2 linked regions of the Filimonas effusa genome follow. The protein of the gene in region 1 interacts with the protein of each later gene in a pairwise test. Links are inferred from orthologs where the notes say so. Each region holds a gene or a part of one and is shown on either strand. Other genes may lie near its edges.

What was found.
Region 2: the proteins of eno (region 1) and rpe interact in binary tests that used the Escherichia coli proteins (3 or more experiments, as listed by UniProt). The link is inferred for Filimonas effusa from one-to-one orthologs.

The regions. Positions count from the first base shown.
Region 1 is NZ_SDHZ01000003.1:334,334-342,369, forward strand. The notes cover bases 2,735-5,670. They hold eno (phosphopyruvate hydratase), read left to right. Parts: upstream 2,735-3,528; coding sequence 3,529-4,812; downstream 4,813-5,670. Other genes in these bases: ligA (NAD-dependent DNA ligase LigA), read left to right, coding at 2,735-3,434; ESB13_RS19310 (FtsB family cell division protein), read left to right, coding at 4,885-5,202; ESB13_RS19315 (hypothetical protein), read left to right, coding at 5,269-5,529; nth (endonuclease III), read left to right, coding at 5,559-5,670. Also shown: ESB13_RS19290 (YicC/YloC family endoribonuclease), read right to left, coding at 1-404; ESB13_RS19295 (NUDIX hydrolase), read right to left, coding at 506-1,207; more of ligA, read left to right, coding at 1,299-2,734; more of nth, read left to right, coding at 5,671-6,218; ESB13_RS19325 (DUF3788 family protein), read right to left, coding at 6,299-6,712; ESB13_RS19330 (tetratricopeptide repeat protein), read right to left, coding at 6,870-7,520; ESB13_RS19340 (RNA polymerase sigma-70 factor), read left to right, coding at 7,992-8,036. UniProt on the Escherichia coli protein: Catalyzes the reversible conversion of 2-phosphoglycerate (2-PG) into phosphoenolpyruvate (PEP). It is essential for the degradation of carbohydrates via glycolysis.
Region 2 is NZ_SDHZ01000001.1:2,060,804-2,067,064, reverse strand. Bases 2,548-5,411 are described here. They hold rpe (ribulose-phosphate 3-epimerase), read right to left. Parts: upstream 4,381-5,411; coding sequence 3,715-4,380; downstream 2,548-3,714. Other genes in these bases: ESB13_RS07650 (tetratricopeptide repeat protein), read right to left, coding at 4,438-5,250; ESB13_RS07660 (PhoH family protein), read right to left, coding at 2,548-3,502. Outside these bases: ESB13_RS07685 (sulfite exporter TauE/SafE family protein), read right to left, coding at 1-152; ESB13_RS07680 (inorganic diphosphatase), read right to left, coding at 228-779; ESB13_RS07675 (hypothetical protein), read right to left, coding at 871-1,278; ESB13_RS07670 (Rv0361 family membrane protein), read right to left, coding at 1,292-1,777; ESB13_RS07665 (C40 family peptidase), read right to left, coding at 1,836-2,513; more of ESB13_RS07660, read right to left, coding at 2,519-2,547; ESB13_RS07645 (hypothetical protein), read left to right, coding at 5,414-5,866; ESB13_RS07640 (DEAD/DEAH box helicase), read left to right, coding at 5,966-6,261. UniProt on the Escherichia coli protein: Catalyzes the reversible epimerization of D-ribulose 5-phosphate to D-xylulose 5-phosphate.

The DNA.
Region 1 (8,036 bases):
AGAATAGCCTCAAATCGCGGCCAGTCTTCTTTATTGAGGATTTCATTGGTGGGAGCAATAACATCAGGCAACTTCAGCAAGGTGCTCAGGATATTGTCCATTTCAATATTCAGATCCTTGGCAAGCTGCGCCACAGGTTGATAATAAGCTTTTACCAGCTCAGTATTAATGGCAACCGGTTTTGCAGCCCCGTTTTGCTTGAGCGTTATGATACATTCCACACTACCTCTCTCCAGTTGCTCACTAAGGGTGGTGCGCACATCAAATTCAAACGGCTTCAATAAGGCCGGTAAAGTTAACCGCAGGTCAAACTGTTTCCCATTAAGAGACCTCAGTTCCACCAGGAAAGTCTTTTCTCCGATTGCCTGTTCTGCGCGTCCATAACCTGTCATTGAGTACAACATATGCAAATCTGTTAGTGCGTAAAAGTAGTTGAAATATAATCCAAAAAAAAACAGCGCCCAAAAGCGCTGCCTTTTATAAAGAAAACAGATAGAATAATGGGTCAGAGAAAAGTGATGCCCGTGCCATTCGGCTTACATTCCTCGTATTTGCGGAAATTAAAGGTATATAGCTTACCAGGACGGTGTGGTACATCATTTTCATATTCGCCGGTATCAACCAACAGGTCCATGGCGAAGAACTTTTTACGGAAATTCCTTCTGTCAAGCCGCGTCTCAAGCACAGCTTCATAAAGATTCTGCATCTCCCTCAGCGAAAACTTCTCCGGTAACAGGTTAAACCCAAGAGGATGCTCCTGTATCCGCTTCTGCAGCCACTTGTAACAATAGCTCACAAGATCTTTATGCCCAAACTCCGTGAACTGCAACTCCCGCACACTATGCCATTGCAGCAAACTGCCCGAAAGCTGCAGCTGCTGGTCTTTGCTGTTTATAAGCGCACAATAGGCAACAGTAAGCACCTTCCCCGCAGGACGCGGATGAATGAAAGTACGCAACTGCTCCACCCAGGCACTTTCAATTCCCGTATGCTGTTGTAATACGCGGCAGGCCACATCATCAAGCTCCTCTTCATCAGAAGCAAACTTGCCCGTTAAAGACCATTGATCGTTAGGCCGGTCCGGCTCATGCAATAACAGCACTTTCAGTTCATTGCCATCAAAAGAAAAGATGATACAATCAACAGTCATTGCAATTCGTGGGTAAGCTGTATCATACGCTGATACACTGGCAGGTTCCTTATTCATAACACTGGCAACACTTAACGCTTTAATCGAAGACAAATAATAACGAACCGAAAATACAACTATTTTTATCTTTACCGATCAACTACACAATATGTATTCCGAAGAACAGGTGAAACAACTTCAGCAACGAACGCGGGAACTGCTAAGCGATGGAGACGTAAACGAACAGAAGTTAGCACACCTGAGAGAAGTGTTACGATTCCACGAATATCGTTACTACGTCCTCAGCGAATCCCTCATTCCCGATGCCGACTATGATAAATTATATAAACAGCTAAAAGCAATAGAGTTAGCCCATCCTAACCTGATAACACCCGACTCGCCAACGCAACGCGTAGGCTCAAACCTTACCAAAACCTTCCCAACGGTTCAACACCTCGTACCCATGTTATCCCTGGAAAACTCCAGCAACGCCGAAGAACTGGCCGACTGGGACCGGAAAGCACAGGAATTAACAGGTTTGCAGGAAGTTGAATATTGCATAGAACCCAAATTCGATGGCGCAAGTATTTCTCTCCTCTATGAAAATGATATCCTCGTTCGCGGCGTAACACGCGGCGATGGTGTCGAAGGAGAAGAGATCACCACCAACATTAAACAGATCCGCTCCATACCATTATCAGCACCCTTTTCAAAATATGGCATCCAGCAGATCGAGATCCGTGGCGAGATCATCATGAGCAAGAAAGCCTTCGAAAACTTCAATGAACTACAGGCCGCACAAGGCTTGAGCCTGCTCGCCAATCCCCGTAATGCCGCAAGCGGAAGCCTCCGCATGAAAGATCCCAAAGATGTCGCTAAACGCAATCTCGACGCGTTTTTATACCATATAAGCTATTACGTAACAACAGATGGCCATACACTCGCCATCGACGGCCGCGAAGGCGACCATCCCATGCCCGAAAACGCTCCGCTCGGCACCCATTCCGGCTCTCTCGACCTGTTATGGGAATGCGGATTCCGCTCTCCAAAAGAAGAAAAGCAGGTCGTAACAGGCATCGCCGAAGTGATACGCCACGTTACCGACTACGAAGCATTACGCGATACCCTGCCCTACGAAATAGACGGCATGGTCATAAAGGTCAACAGCCTCGCCCTGCAAGATCAAATGGGCATGACAACACACCACCCACGCTGGGCAACAGCATATAAGTTCAAGGCACGACAGGCTACCACTCGCTTACGGGACGTAGAATTCCAGGTAGGAAGAACAGGCGCCGTTACTCCAGTTGCCAAGCTCGACCCGGTTTACCTGGCAGGTGTAACAGTAAGCAGCATCTCCGTACATAACGAAGAATATATCAGGGAAAAAGACCTGCGTAAAGGCGATACCGTGATAATAGAACGCGCCGGCGACGTGATCCCCCAGATCGTACAGTCCATCCCGGAAGGACGCGATGGCACAGAAGAAGAAATCGTCTTCCCCCGCCATTGCCCAGTTTGTGGCAGCGAGCTCTTTAAAACAGAAGGCGAAGCCGTATGGCGCTGCATCAATATAGAATGTAAAGCACAGGTGCTCGAACGCATGATCCACTTTGTAAGCAAAGATGCCATGGACATCAGAAGCCTCGGCGAAGCCAATATCCGCCGCTTTTATGAACTGGACCTGCTGAAAGATGTCCCCGGCATCTACGGACTCAACTTCTCCGCCATAGGCCAGCTCGAAGGCTATGGCAAACGATCGATAGAAAACCTCCAGGCCGCGATAGAAGCATCAAAACAACAACCCCTGTACCGCCTCATCTACGCCCTGGGCATCCGCTTTGTAGGCGAAACAACCGCCAAAACTCTCGCCAACGCAGTATCCAACCTCATGGAATTGAAGGATAAAACAGAAGATGAACTGCAGCAACTCGAAGATGTTGGAATAAAAGTGGCGAACAGTATTTACCAGTTTTTCCATAACGAACAGAATCTCGAACTGCTGAAACAGCTCGAAGACCTCGGACTAAACCTGCAGAATCACAAAAAACATAACGCAGGAACTGACGATACTCCGTTACACGGACAAACATTCCTGTTCACCGGCACCTTGTCCAAACTCAAGCGCAGTGAGGCTGAGGCCATGGTCGAAGCCAACGGAGGAAAGTTGTTAAGCGGCGTTAGCAGCAAGCTTAATTACCTGATAGTAGGAGAAGACGCAGGCAGCAAACTGGAGAAGGCGAAAAAGATCAATACAGTAAGAATTCTTACAGAAGATGATTTTATACAGCTTTTGGGCAAATAAAGGTTAGTTTTCGTATGCACAAAAAGCCGTTTATTTGCAGCGCAAACTATAAAACCAGGATATTCTAAATAACCAATTTTAAACCAATTTAATCATGAGTTACATAGCTGACATCCACGCGCGTCAGATCTTAGACAGCCGCGGCAATCCTACAGTAGAAGTTGACGTTTTAACTGAAAGCGGACACCTTGGCCGCGCAGCTGTACCCAGCGGCGCCTCTACAGGTATCCATGAAGCTGTAGAATTACGCGATGGCGACAAAAAAACTTACGTAGGTAAAGGCGTTTTAAAAGCAGTTGCCAACGTTAACGATATTATTGCTGAACAACTGATTGGCTGGTCTATCAACGACCAAACCGGTGTTGACGCCAAACTGCTCGAAATCGACGGCACTGAAAACAAAAGCAAACTGGGTGCAAACGCTACCCTGGCAGTATCTATGGCCGTAGCTAAAGCTGCAGCCCTCGAAAGCAGCCTGCCTTTATACCGCTACCTCGGTGGCGTTAACGCTACTGTTCTTCCTATGCCTTTGATGAACATCCTTAACGGTGGTGTTCACGCCGATAACAAAATCGACTACCAGGAATATATGATCGTTCCTGTAGGCGCCGAAAGCTTCAGCGAAGGCTTACGCTGGGGCGTTGAAATCTTCCATGAACTGAAATCTGTTCTGAAGAAAAAAGGCTACAGCACTAACGTAGGTGACGAAGGCGGCTTCGCTCCCGATATCCAAAGCAACGAAGAAGCGATCGAAACTGTATTACAGGCTATCGAATCTGCAGGATACAAAGTAGGCGAACAAATCGGTATCGCCCTCGACGCAGCCTCCAGCGAAATGTTCAAAGACGGCCAATACAAATTCTATAAAAGCTCCGGCAAGTCTATCAGCAGCGATGAAATGGTAGCTTACTGGCAGGAATGGGTGAACAAATACCCCATCGTTTCTATCGAAGACGGTATGGCGGAAGAAGATTGGGACGGCTGGAAAAAACTCACCGACGCTATCGGTCATAAAGTACAGCTCGTAGGTGATGACCTGTTCGTTACCAACACCAAAATCTTACAACGTGGTATCGATACCAATACCGCAAACAGCATCCTGGTAAAAGTAAACCAGATCGGTACCGTTACTGAAACAATCAACGCTGTTCAACTGGCACAAAGAAGCGGTTACACAACCATCATGAGCCACAGAAGCGGTGAAACGGAAGATACTACTATTGCCGACCTCGCTGTAGCATTAAACTGCGGCCAGATCAAAACCGGTTCTGCTTCCCGTACCGACCGTATGGCTAAGTACAACCAGCTGATCCGTATCGAAGAAGCTTTAGGCGAAAGCGCTATCTATCCTAAAGGCAAGATCAAATTCGGCAAATAGTTCCCTTTTTTGATTAAACGATCGGTATTACCTTTATCAAAAGATTGGTAATACCGGTCGTTTTTATTTTATATGAAGAAAGCAGCGAAAACAGTCTTATTTATCCTGAAGAACAAGTACCTCGTAAGCCTGGTGGCTTTTGTGATCCTGCTGCTGTTTTTCGACCGCAACGACGTCTTTACCCAAATGGAACGGAAAAAACAGTTGCGCGAATTGCAGTCAAGCAAACAATTCTACCAGGACGAAATCATACGTACGAAACAACAGCTCATAGATCTCCAGCAAAATCCCGCTGCACTCGAGAAATATGCCCGCGAAAACTTCTATATGAAGCGCGATAATGAAGATATTTTCCTCGTTGAACCGGCAGCTACCAGCAAAAAAAAGTAAATTCCGGCGCAATATCCTTTTCAGGGGTCCGTTATATTACCAGTGTTTTATTTAGCAGCAGAAGATATGCAGACATGTACAACTGATGACTTATTGCTTTATCTCTACGGCGATCTCTCCGTACCGGACAGGTTATTAACCGAAGAGATTCTGCAGGAGAACTGGGGATTGAGGGAAAAGCTGAATGTAATGCAGGAAGCTACCGATACACTGGATTCCGTAAAGATCAAATCCCCCTCCCAACGCAGTATCCAGGCGATACTCACCTACCTTTACGATCGTAACAGCTCAGCTATTCTAACAGAAACCGCGGCAGATTTAAAGTGAACCGGTAATTTCGTGTCTTCAGGAACATTATGACACGCAAAGAAAAGTACCAGTACGTAATCCATTATTTCCAGGAGCATACGCCCGACGCGGAAACAGAGCTTTTTTACGACAACCCTTATCAGTTGCTCGTAGCAGTGATCCTATCCGCACAATGCACCGATAAGCGCGTAAACATGACCACGCCGGCCCTGTTTGCCCAATACCCCAACCCTTACGACCTTGCCCAGGCTTCGTTCGAAGATGTATTTTATTACATCAAAAGCATCTCCTATCCCAACAACAAGGCAAAACACCTCATTGGCATGGCCAATATGCTCATCAACGACTTCAACGGCGAAGTCCCCATGACCGTCGATGAACTCATTAAACTGCCCGGCGTAGGCCGCAAAACAGCCAATGTGGTAACCTCGGTAATAGACGAACAACCCAACATGGCTGTAGACACACACGTTTTCCGGGTCTCCGCCCGCCTGGGCCTCACCACCACCGGGGCCAAAACCCCGCTGGCCGTAGAAAAAGAACTGGTAAAGAACATCCCCACCGAACTCATCCACAAAGCCCACCACTGGCTCATTTTACACGGCCGCTATACCTGCCTCGCCCGTACCCCAAAATGTTACGACTGCGGCTTGACAGAGGTCTGCAATTACTACCGTAAAAATATAAAACCAGCTAAAGCGAAATAAAACCAGGCTTGGCACATCAAACAGCCCCTGTCAACGGCTTTTGATGTGCCAGGTCTCGCAGCCAATAGAACAAATAGCACTTACTTCCCAGCCTTTATTTCTGCCAGCTTAACAATCGGGGCAAGGTCTTTCTTCGCCCGCACCTTAACACAGAAGCTGGTGCCTTCCGTATACTCCCTTGCCGCACTTAGTTCCTCATGAACTGCTGCCAGCTGTGTATCCTCCAATACCTTTTGTTTAGCTGCCTTGCCAAGTGTAAACCATACATTAAATCCGGTGCCGGCGAGCTGAATGTAAAAGAGATTCTTTTTGCCGCTTCTGCATTGCAGCGTCCATCCGCTCGAAGCACCGTAAAACTTCCATATACTGTCTGTAATGCCGCATTCCGCCATTACCTGTTCCAGTAATGTCGCATTCTTACCAAGCGCATGTAAAGCAAGTGCCAGATCGGGTTGTAATTTTTTGTCAGCAAAGACTAGCGTTTCTTCTTTCATAAGATTTCAATGGCAAGTAAAGAATAAGATTGCAGATCCGGGTAACCCCCGCAAGCAAATGTAGCAGTCAGTTTATCACAGGCAGAGCTCAGGCAATAAAAAAGGGATCAACAGAATTGATCCCTTTTTTACGTAAAGTCCCCTTCCGGGGAAATCCCTATCCCGGAATACGGGAAATATATTTTTCAATCTCTTTAATCTGGTTCAGCACCTCTTTAGTAGTTGGTTTGCAAGCCTTAGCCTTGCGGAAAAAGTCTTTCGCCGCCCTGAACTCCCTTTTATTCATAAAGATCTGGCACATGCTCAGGTAGGCAACCGCTTCACTTTCCTTGTCGGCCAGGCCAGCGCGGATAGCAGCGCGGATATAGCTTTCACCATTACGCAGGTCGCCTTTTTGCATAGCCATCATACCCAGCTGTAATTTATTGGCGCCTTCGGCTTCCGGCATTGGTGCGCCCAGGGAAGAGCTCTTTTTGAGATGCTTTTCGGCAGTATCGAAATCCTGGGTAGCCATAGCCAGATGGCCTTTCAGCGTATAATAAGTAGAACGGATAGGCTTGTAAAGCAGGTTGGGAAACCAGATAGACTTGAGGATCTTTTCCACCTCTTCCATATTCCCCGCCTCCATGGGCTCCTGTATAAGACGCATAGGACCAATGAAAAAATGACCCGCAATAGCAATAACACCAATGAGATAAAGGATAAAGGCCGGCCAGAAACCTGCGTTCACATTCACAACAACAGCCAGAACGATCGCGAGAATTCCAAGCCAGAAACGATATTTAATCAGCAAATTGTAAAACTTCATACACCTGTTTTCGAGCGGCAAAGATAGGGGTTTACACAAAATTGGGATTTTAGATTGCCGGAATGCATGATTCCACTATTTTTGCAGTCCCGAAAAATCATTTTCGGTGCTGGTCCCGTAGTTCAATGGATAGAATAGAAGTTTCCTAAACTTTAGATACAAGTTCGATTCTTGTCGGGACTACAGATTTTAAAAAGACGTCGCAAAATCGGCGTCTTTTCTTTTTTATTACATACTGCCTCCATACCGCGCCGGAAACAAATGCAGCTAATTGTTTAAAAAGCCGGTCGATGCAACTGCCATTGGCTGTGATCCGGGAACATAGGCTAACTCCTGTCTACCATATCGGAAAGGTGAAAAAATCTTCGCTTTGCCGATTTTTATTTTAAATAAGCCATTTTCGATAAAATATAACTTTCCGGAGTTACCTAACTTTGCCCTTCCGTACACAGGCCAAAGCTAGGTATTATATTGAAATACAGCGAATTATACAAAAAGGAAGAACTGGTTTTACGT
Region 2 (6,261 bases), on another replicon or contig:
GAAGTACCTATTGCATAGCGCAGGTCGATGTCGAGTACCAGTGTAAAGAAAGGTATGATCACCACACCGCCGCCCAGTCCGGTTACAGAACCGAGCAGGCCGGCGATATACGAGGCTGCCAGTATGCACAGTAGAAATACCAGTAGAGTCATAATGGTTAATTTTCTATACGCGTCAATCGCTGCTGAAGATTATGACTGACATATCCGGTATCCGTTGGGCAAAACTTACCCTTTTTTTGAAACGTAGGTATCCCTGTATAAGGAGATGGCCTGTTCCACGATTTGGAAGGCTTTTGCCTGATTGCCAAAATCTTCTACACGTACACTCTTGTTTTCCAAGGTTTTGTACTCTTCGAAGAAATGGCGTAACTCACTGAAGAAGTGAGGAGGCAGTTCATCAATATCGTTATAATGGTTTACGCTTGGGTCTTTTGCCGCTACTGCAATGATCTTATCATCGCCGTCGCCGCCGTCGATCATTTGCATTACACCAAGTACTTTGGCCTCAATAAGCGTCAGGGGCTGTACGGGTAAAGAAGTGATCACGAGGATGTCGAGCGGGTCTTTATCGTCGCCGAGGCTTTGGGGGATGAAACCGTAGTTTACAGGATAATGGAATGAAGAATAGATCACACGATCCAACTTCAGTAATCCACTGGCTTTATCTATTTCGTACTTGGCTCTTGAGCCCTGCGATATTTCGATTACCGCATTTACATATTCAGGAGCGTTGTCGCCGTAGGGAACGCCATGCCAGGGATGCAGAACATTCATCATAAGATAAGATAAATTTTTATAGAGGTTGCAAAGGTAATGGGTTATCCATTACCAAAAATAAAGTTCAAATCCTGGGCGTATTGATACAATATTACATATTTCCACTAAAAGTGTACTTGAAATCCACTAACCATGTTTCCTGCCGCTTTATTACTTTCAGTTTTCTTGCTATGCGGTCGAACGAGTTCCTGTAACTGAGGATTGTTGTGCTATCGTTTACAGTTTCAACGTTCTCTATCATAATGGATGCCTGCTTGTACTGACTTTTGTCGGAGCTGCCTTTGCTGTTGAAGCTTTCTTCGAGTTTAGCCAGGCCGGCGACATTCTCGTCATCCTTTATCATATAAAAGGCTGCCTGTTTGAAACGGCCTTTGAGGCAGTCGTCGATAAAAGAGCGGCCGGCATCAAGTGCGCTGGTAGCAGGTTCCTGCGTCTCGTTACCGGAGCCGCAGGAAATACCTGTTACCACAACCGCTATCAGGGTTAGAAATAAACGCATAAATCCGTTGTAATTACTTAGTGGAATCAACAGGGGCTGGCAGCGTAACAGCTGAATCTATACCAACTTCAGGCGCTGCATGGGGCATAGCACCGTTTTGAGGCATGGCATCCATTGCCATTTTCATAACGGAGCTTTTATCGAAAGCAACTTTCCACTGGCCTTCTTCTTTCTTGAGGCTAATGGTAACGGGTGCTTTTTTGTCTTTAGAGATTACTTCAGCAGTAGCATTGTCGCCGTTGATCTTTACGTTGGCAACGTTAATTTCTTCGTTTTTCTCCTTTTTAGCCTTGGCAGAATCGGCAGGCTGCGGGAAAGAAGCCAGCATATTCAACAGCGTTTCGCTATCCTTGGTGGCATACTTTTTCGCTTCAGCGAAATCTTTGTTTTCAAGTGCGTGGAAAAACTTTTTAATGGTGTTTTCAGGTCCGTTTGACTTACAGCCAACCATACCTGCCAGTACAAAACCGGCCAGGAATAACAGGAACAATTGCTTCATAAGATTAATTTATGCCGGCAAGATATAACATTGCATCGGGAAACAGAAAGCTGAATGCTTAATATACATATCTTCTTATTTCGCTGCAGCGCGGGTGCAGGAAAATGCGGTCCGGAGCTACATAGGCGAGGCCGTTAAGGGTATCTTTGCGGAACCGGAAGCCGTAGGCGGATGCCTGTTCGAGCATTTTGTACACAAATTCGGAGCAATACATAGCAGTATCGGTGTGCAGGTCAAATTTCATATCAAAAGGCAGTCCGGCGGCATAATGATGGGAGAGGAGTTTGTGCAGCTTTCCGTTCTGATCTGCTGTTAAGGGAAAGCGAAACACACCGAAGCCCAGGTTATCCAGGGCATCGCAAAAATTGCCGAGCGTTTCTTTTTTCAGTTTCTGATCGGGGTTGATCTCGCCGCCCAATGCGTGGTAGACATAAATATTACTATCGGAGATGCTTACAATACCACAATGCGAGTAGGTGGCATCCAACTGGCAAAGCTGCCGTAGGCCCTGGCTGGTGAAGTCGTTGCCTGTACGGGTGATAATATCGCCGTCTTTCAGGATCAAACGGGCAGAATCGATACATTCCAGCGAATGTTTTTGCCTGGCGGCCTTCCATTCTGCCAGCTGCAGCTGTTGTGTGTTGTCTGAAGCCGTACTATAGGGGTTACAGGCACTACAGGCAAAAGCAAAGAGGCAGCTTAACAGCCACCTCTTTTTAATAAACGATACATTCATAATAATCATGAGGAATGCGAGTACCTGGTTTCTTCTTTTTCTTTCTCCTTGTCGTACGCTTTGATGATTGCTTTTACGAGCCTGTGCCGTACCACGTCTTCTTCGTCGAGTTCGATATGAGCGATACCATCGATATTCCGCAGGATCCGGGTTGCCTTTTCAAGGCCGCTGCGCTGGTTTTTAGGCAGGTCGATCTGTGTGGGGTCACCGGTGATGATCGCTTTTGCGTTGGCTCCAATACGGGTCAGGAACATCTTTAATTGCAGATCATTTGTATTCTGCGCCTCATCGAGGATGATAAAGGCGTTGTCGAGTGTACGGCCGCGCATATAAGCCAGCGGAGCAATTTCTATGGTGCGGGTGCTCATATAATATCCCAGTTTATCTGCGGGGATCATGTCGTCCAGCGCATCATATAAAGGCCTCAGGTATGGGTCGATCTTTTCTTTCAGGTCGCCGGGCAGGAAGCCGAGACTTTCACCTGCTTCTACGGCGGGGCGTGTTAAAATAATTTTCTTAACCACTTTGTTTTTCAACGCACGCACTGCCAACGCTACTGCGGTATAGGTTTTACCTGTACCTGCGGGTCCAATGGCAAAAACGATGTCGTTGCGGTCGGCAGCCTGTACCATGCGTTTCTGGTTAGCTGTACGGGCCCTTACTGTTTTTCCGTTAGGCCCGAATACCAGGATGTCATTGGGATTTTTTTCTACAAAATTGTCGATGATCTCAGCATCATCGCCTCCTAAGATCTGTTCAAAATAATTCGCGCTCAAATCGCCATTACGTTCCATGTACTGTACGATGAGGTCGATCTTTTCCTTGGCTGTTTCGATATGCTCAGGAGCTCCGCTTAATTTAATTTGTGTTCCTCTGGACAGGATCTTTAACAGCGGAAATTTCTTCTTTAGCAGGTCCAGCTTCCGGTTGTTGACACCAAAAAATTCTATTGGATTCACGGTGTCCAGGTTGATGATGGTTTCTGTCAAGGTACTCACTTTTGGGTGAACAATGTAAAAGAGATACTCCAAATTCAATGCCGGCTACAATATAACAATTGACAGATCTTTCATTCTGTTCTTGTTTTCGGAGTACGGTTGCGTGTGTATCCAAATTTAACTTTAATACCATCCATTTCCAACAGATGTTATGCACAGCTTGTGGAAATTAACAGCCTGTTAATCCTGAACAAAACCGCTGGTTAAACTTCTGAAAAACTCCCTGCCTTTTTTAACTGTGCTATAGCAGCAGTGGGGTTTTCGGCTTTAAACACGTTGCTGCCTGCCACCAGTACATCGGCCCCTGCGTTAACCAAGGCTGCTGCATTATTTACGGATACGCCGCCATCTACCTGTATAAGTACGGGGTAGCCGCTTTCCCGGATCATTTGTTTTAATTCAGCTATCTTTTTCAACGAGGTAGGGATGAACTGCTGGCCACCAAAGCCGGGGTTTACGCTCATGATACACACCTGGTCGATATAGGGGAGTATTTCTTTCAGCAAGAGAACGGGTGTATGCGGATTAAGGGCGACGCCTGCCTTCATACCAAGCTGGCGGATCATTTCCACGTTACGGTGCAGGTGTGTGCAGGCTTCATAATGCACGGTTAACCTATCAGCGCCCGCTTCTTTAAATGCAGTGGTATATTTTTCAGGCTCTACTATCATCAGGTGAACATCGCATTCCTTTTTTGTGGTTTTGCGGATATGTTCTATCACCGGCAGTCCAAAGCTGATATTAGGCACAAATCTGCCATCCATTACATCGAGGTGAAACCATTCAGCTTCACTTTCATTAATCATCTTACACTCATCCCACAGCCTCAGGAAATCGGCTGCCAGGAGAGAAGGTGCTATTATGGCCATCGTATAATAATTATCTGTTTGTATTGAGATCTAAAAATATGATACCACCATTTATTACTATTCTCCCAGTCTTTTCAGTCCTGCCCGGGCTTCTTTCAATCCTTTGTCGAGGCTCAGAGACTGTTTAAAGCGCAGAATGGCGCTGTCTTTCTGTCCCATCATTTCGTAACACCTGGCCTGGTAGTAATAGGCATCGGCATAGAGCGTATTTACAGTGGAGGCGAACCGGAATACTTCCATTGCCTGTTTATATTCTTTACGGTCGAAATAGAGCATGCCTTTTTCGATATAAGCTTCCATGTAAGTGTAGTTGTTGGCGATACAGTTATCGAACTGTTCCAGTGCGGCGGCGGCATTTCCTGTTCTTGCGTAATAAACACCTGCTATAAAGGCGCAATTGGCGTCGGTTTCGCGTCCCAGCCGCATTTGTTGTACGGTAGCCAGCGCATCAAGCGTTCTTTTGTCTTTTTTCTCGGCATATAAATTCGCCAGGGATAACAGGGCATCGGGTGCTGCATAGATCCTGATGGCGTTTGAATAGCCTTTTATCGCGCCTGTAGTGTCTCCGCTGTGTTCGAGGACCTGTGCCTTGGTAAACCAGAGGCCATAGTTGGAGCTGTCTTTAACGAGCAGGCTGTCCATTTCTGCGGCTGCTTCCTTATAATGTCCTATGCTATCAAGCATATCCACCAGCCGGAGCCTTAAGCCTGTGCTGTCGGGTTTTTGTTTTACCGCCGCCTGCATTTTTTCCACGGCTGCCGGCAAGGCGTCGTTATTTTCGGTTTGCTGTTCTTCTTTACCATTGCTGCCGCATCCTGTATTCAGTGTCATAAAACCAAAGAGGGCAATAACTCCTACCGCTTTTTTCATAACACAAATGTAATGGCCCCTGCCGTATTCCGCCAAAAACTCCCCATTTTCACCCTCCCAGTTTCTTTTTGCCTGTATTCTGGTCATGCGGTTGTTCCACGATCTGTCATCTATTTTGGTTTTTTCCCTTTTCCCCAATTACTTTGCCTTAAAATGATGAATTATGGAAATAGGACTGCTACACTTGCATAGTTTTCTCCGTTGGGTGATCCTGATTTTACTCGTGGTAAATATTGTGCGTCATTTCTCTGCCTTGAATAAGCCATATACCGCCGCTGATAAAAAGCTGGGGCTGTTTCTGATGATCTCGGCGCATACTACCCTGCTGATAGGTCTTTACCAGGTTATTTTCGGCCGTTTTGGCTGGATGAATGTTCCTGAGGGGACAAGTGTGATGAAAGACGCTTTCTGGCGTTTTTACCTTGTAGAGCACCCACTTGGAACCGTTATTGCGATTGTGCTTATCACCATAGGCAAAGGTGTAGCGCGCAAAGCTATTCCTGACGCTGCCAAACACAAAAAGGCGGCAATACTGTTCACTCTCGCGCTGGTGGTGCTTATGGCGGTAATACCCTGGCCTTTCCGCGAGGTGGTAGGCAGGTCATTGATGCCATAGAAGAAATAAAATTCAAATTCCGCCTTAAGGCAATAAAAAAGAAGCAGCCCGATACCGGGCTGCTTTTTTCTATTCCTTATTTTCGCAGCTTTTATTCTCATGGCTGTATCTCAGAACGATCATAAGACGGTATTATTACTCTCTCCTCACCGTATGCTAACCGATCACCAGGTAGTGGAGTCGCTGCATATCATCAAGGAAAAAGGAAAAACAGACTATATAGCCTGTAAGCCCGACCTGCAGGAAATAAAGGATTATTATTCCCACTTGTCGAAACCTGCTAAAGAAGCGCTGGTTTGCTTCACCCGTGAAGGGGTACGTGACAGCAAAGCAGCTATTAGAATAAAGTTTGATAAGCTGCCGGCAGGAAATACGGAACCTTATGAAGTCTTTTT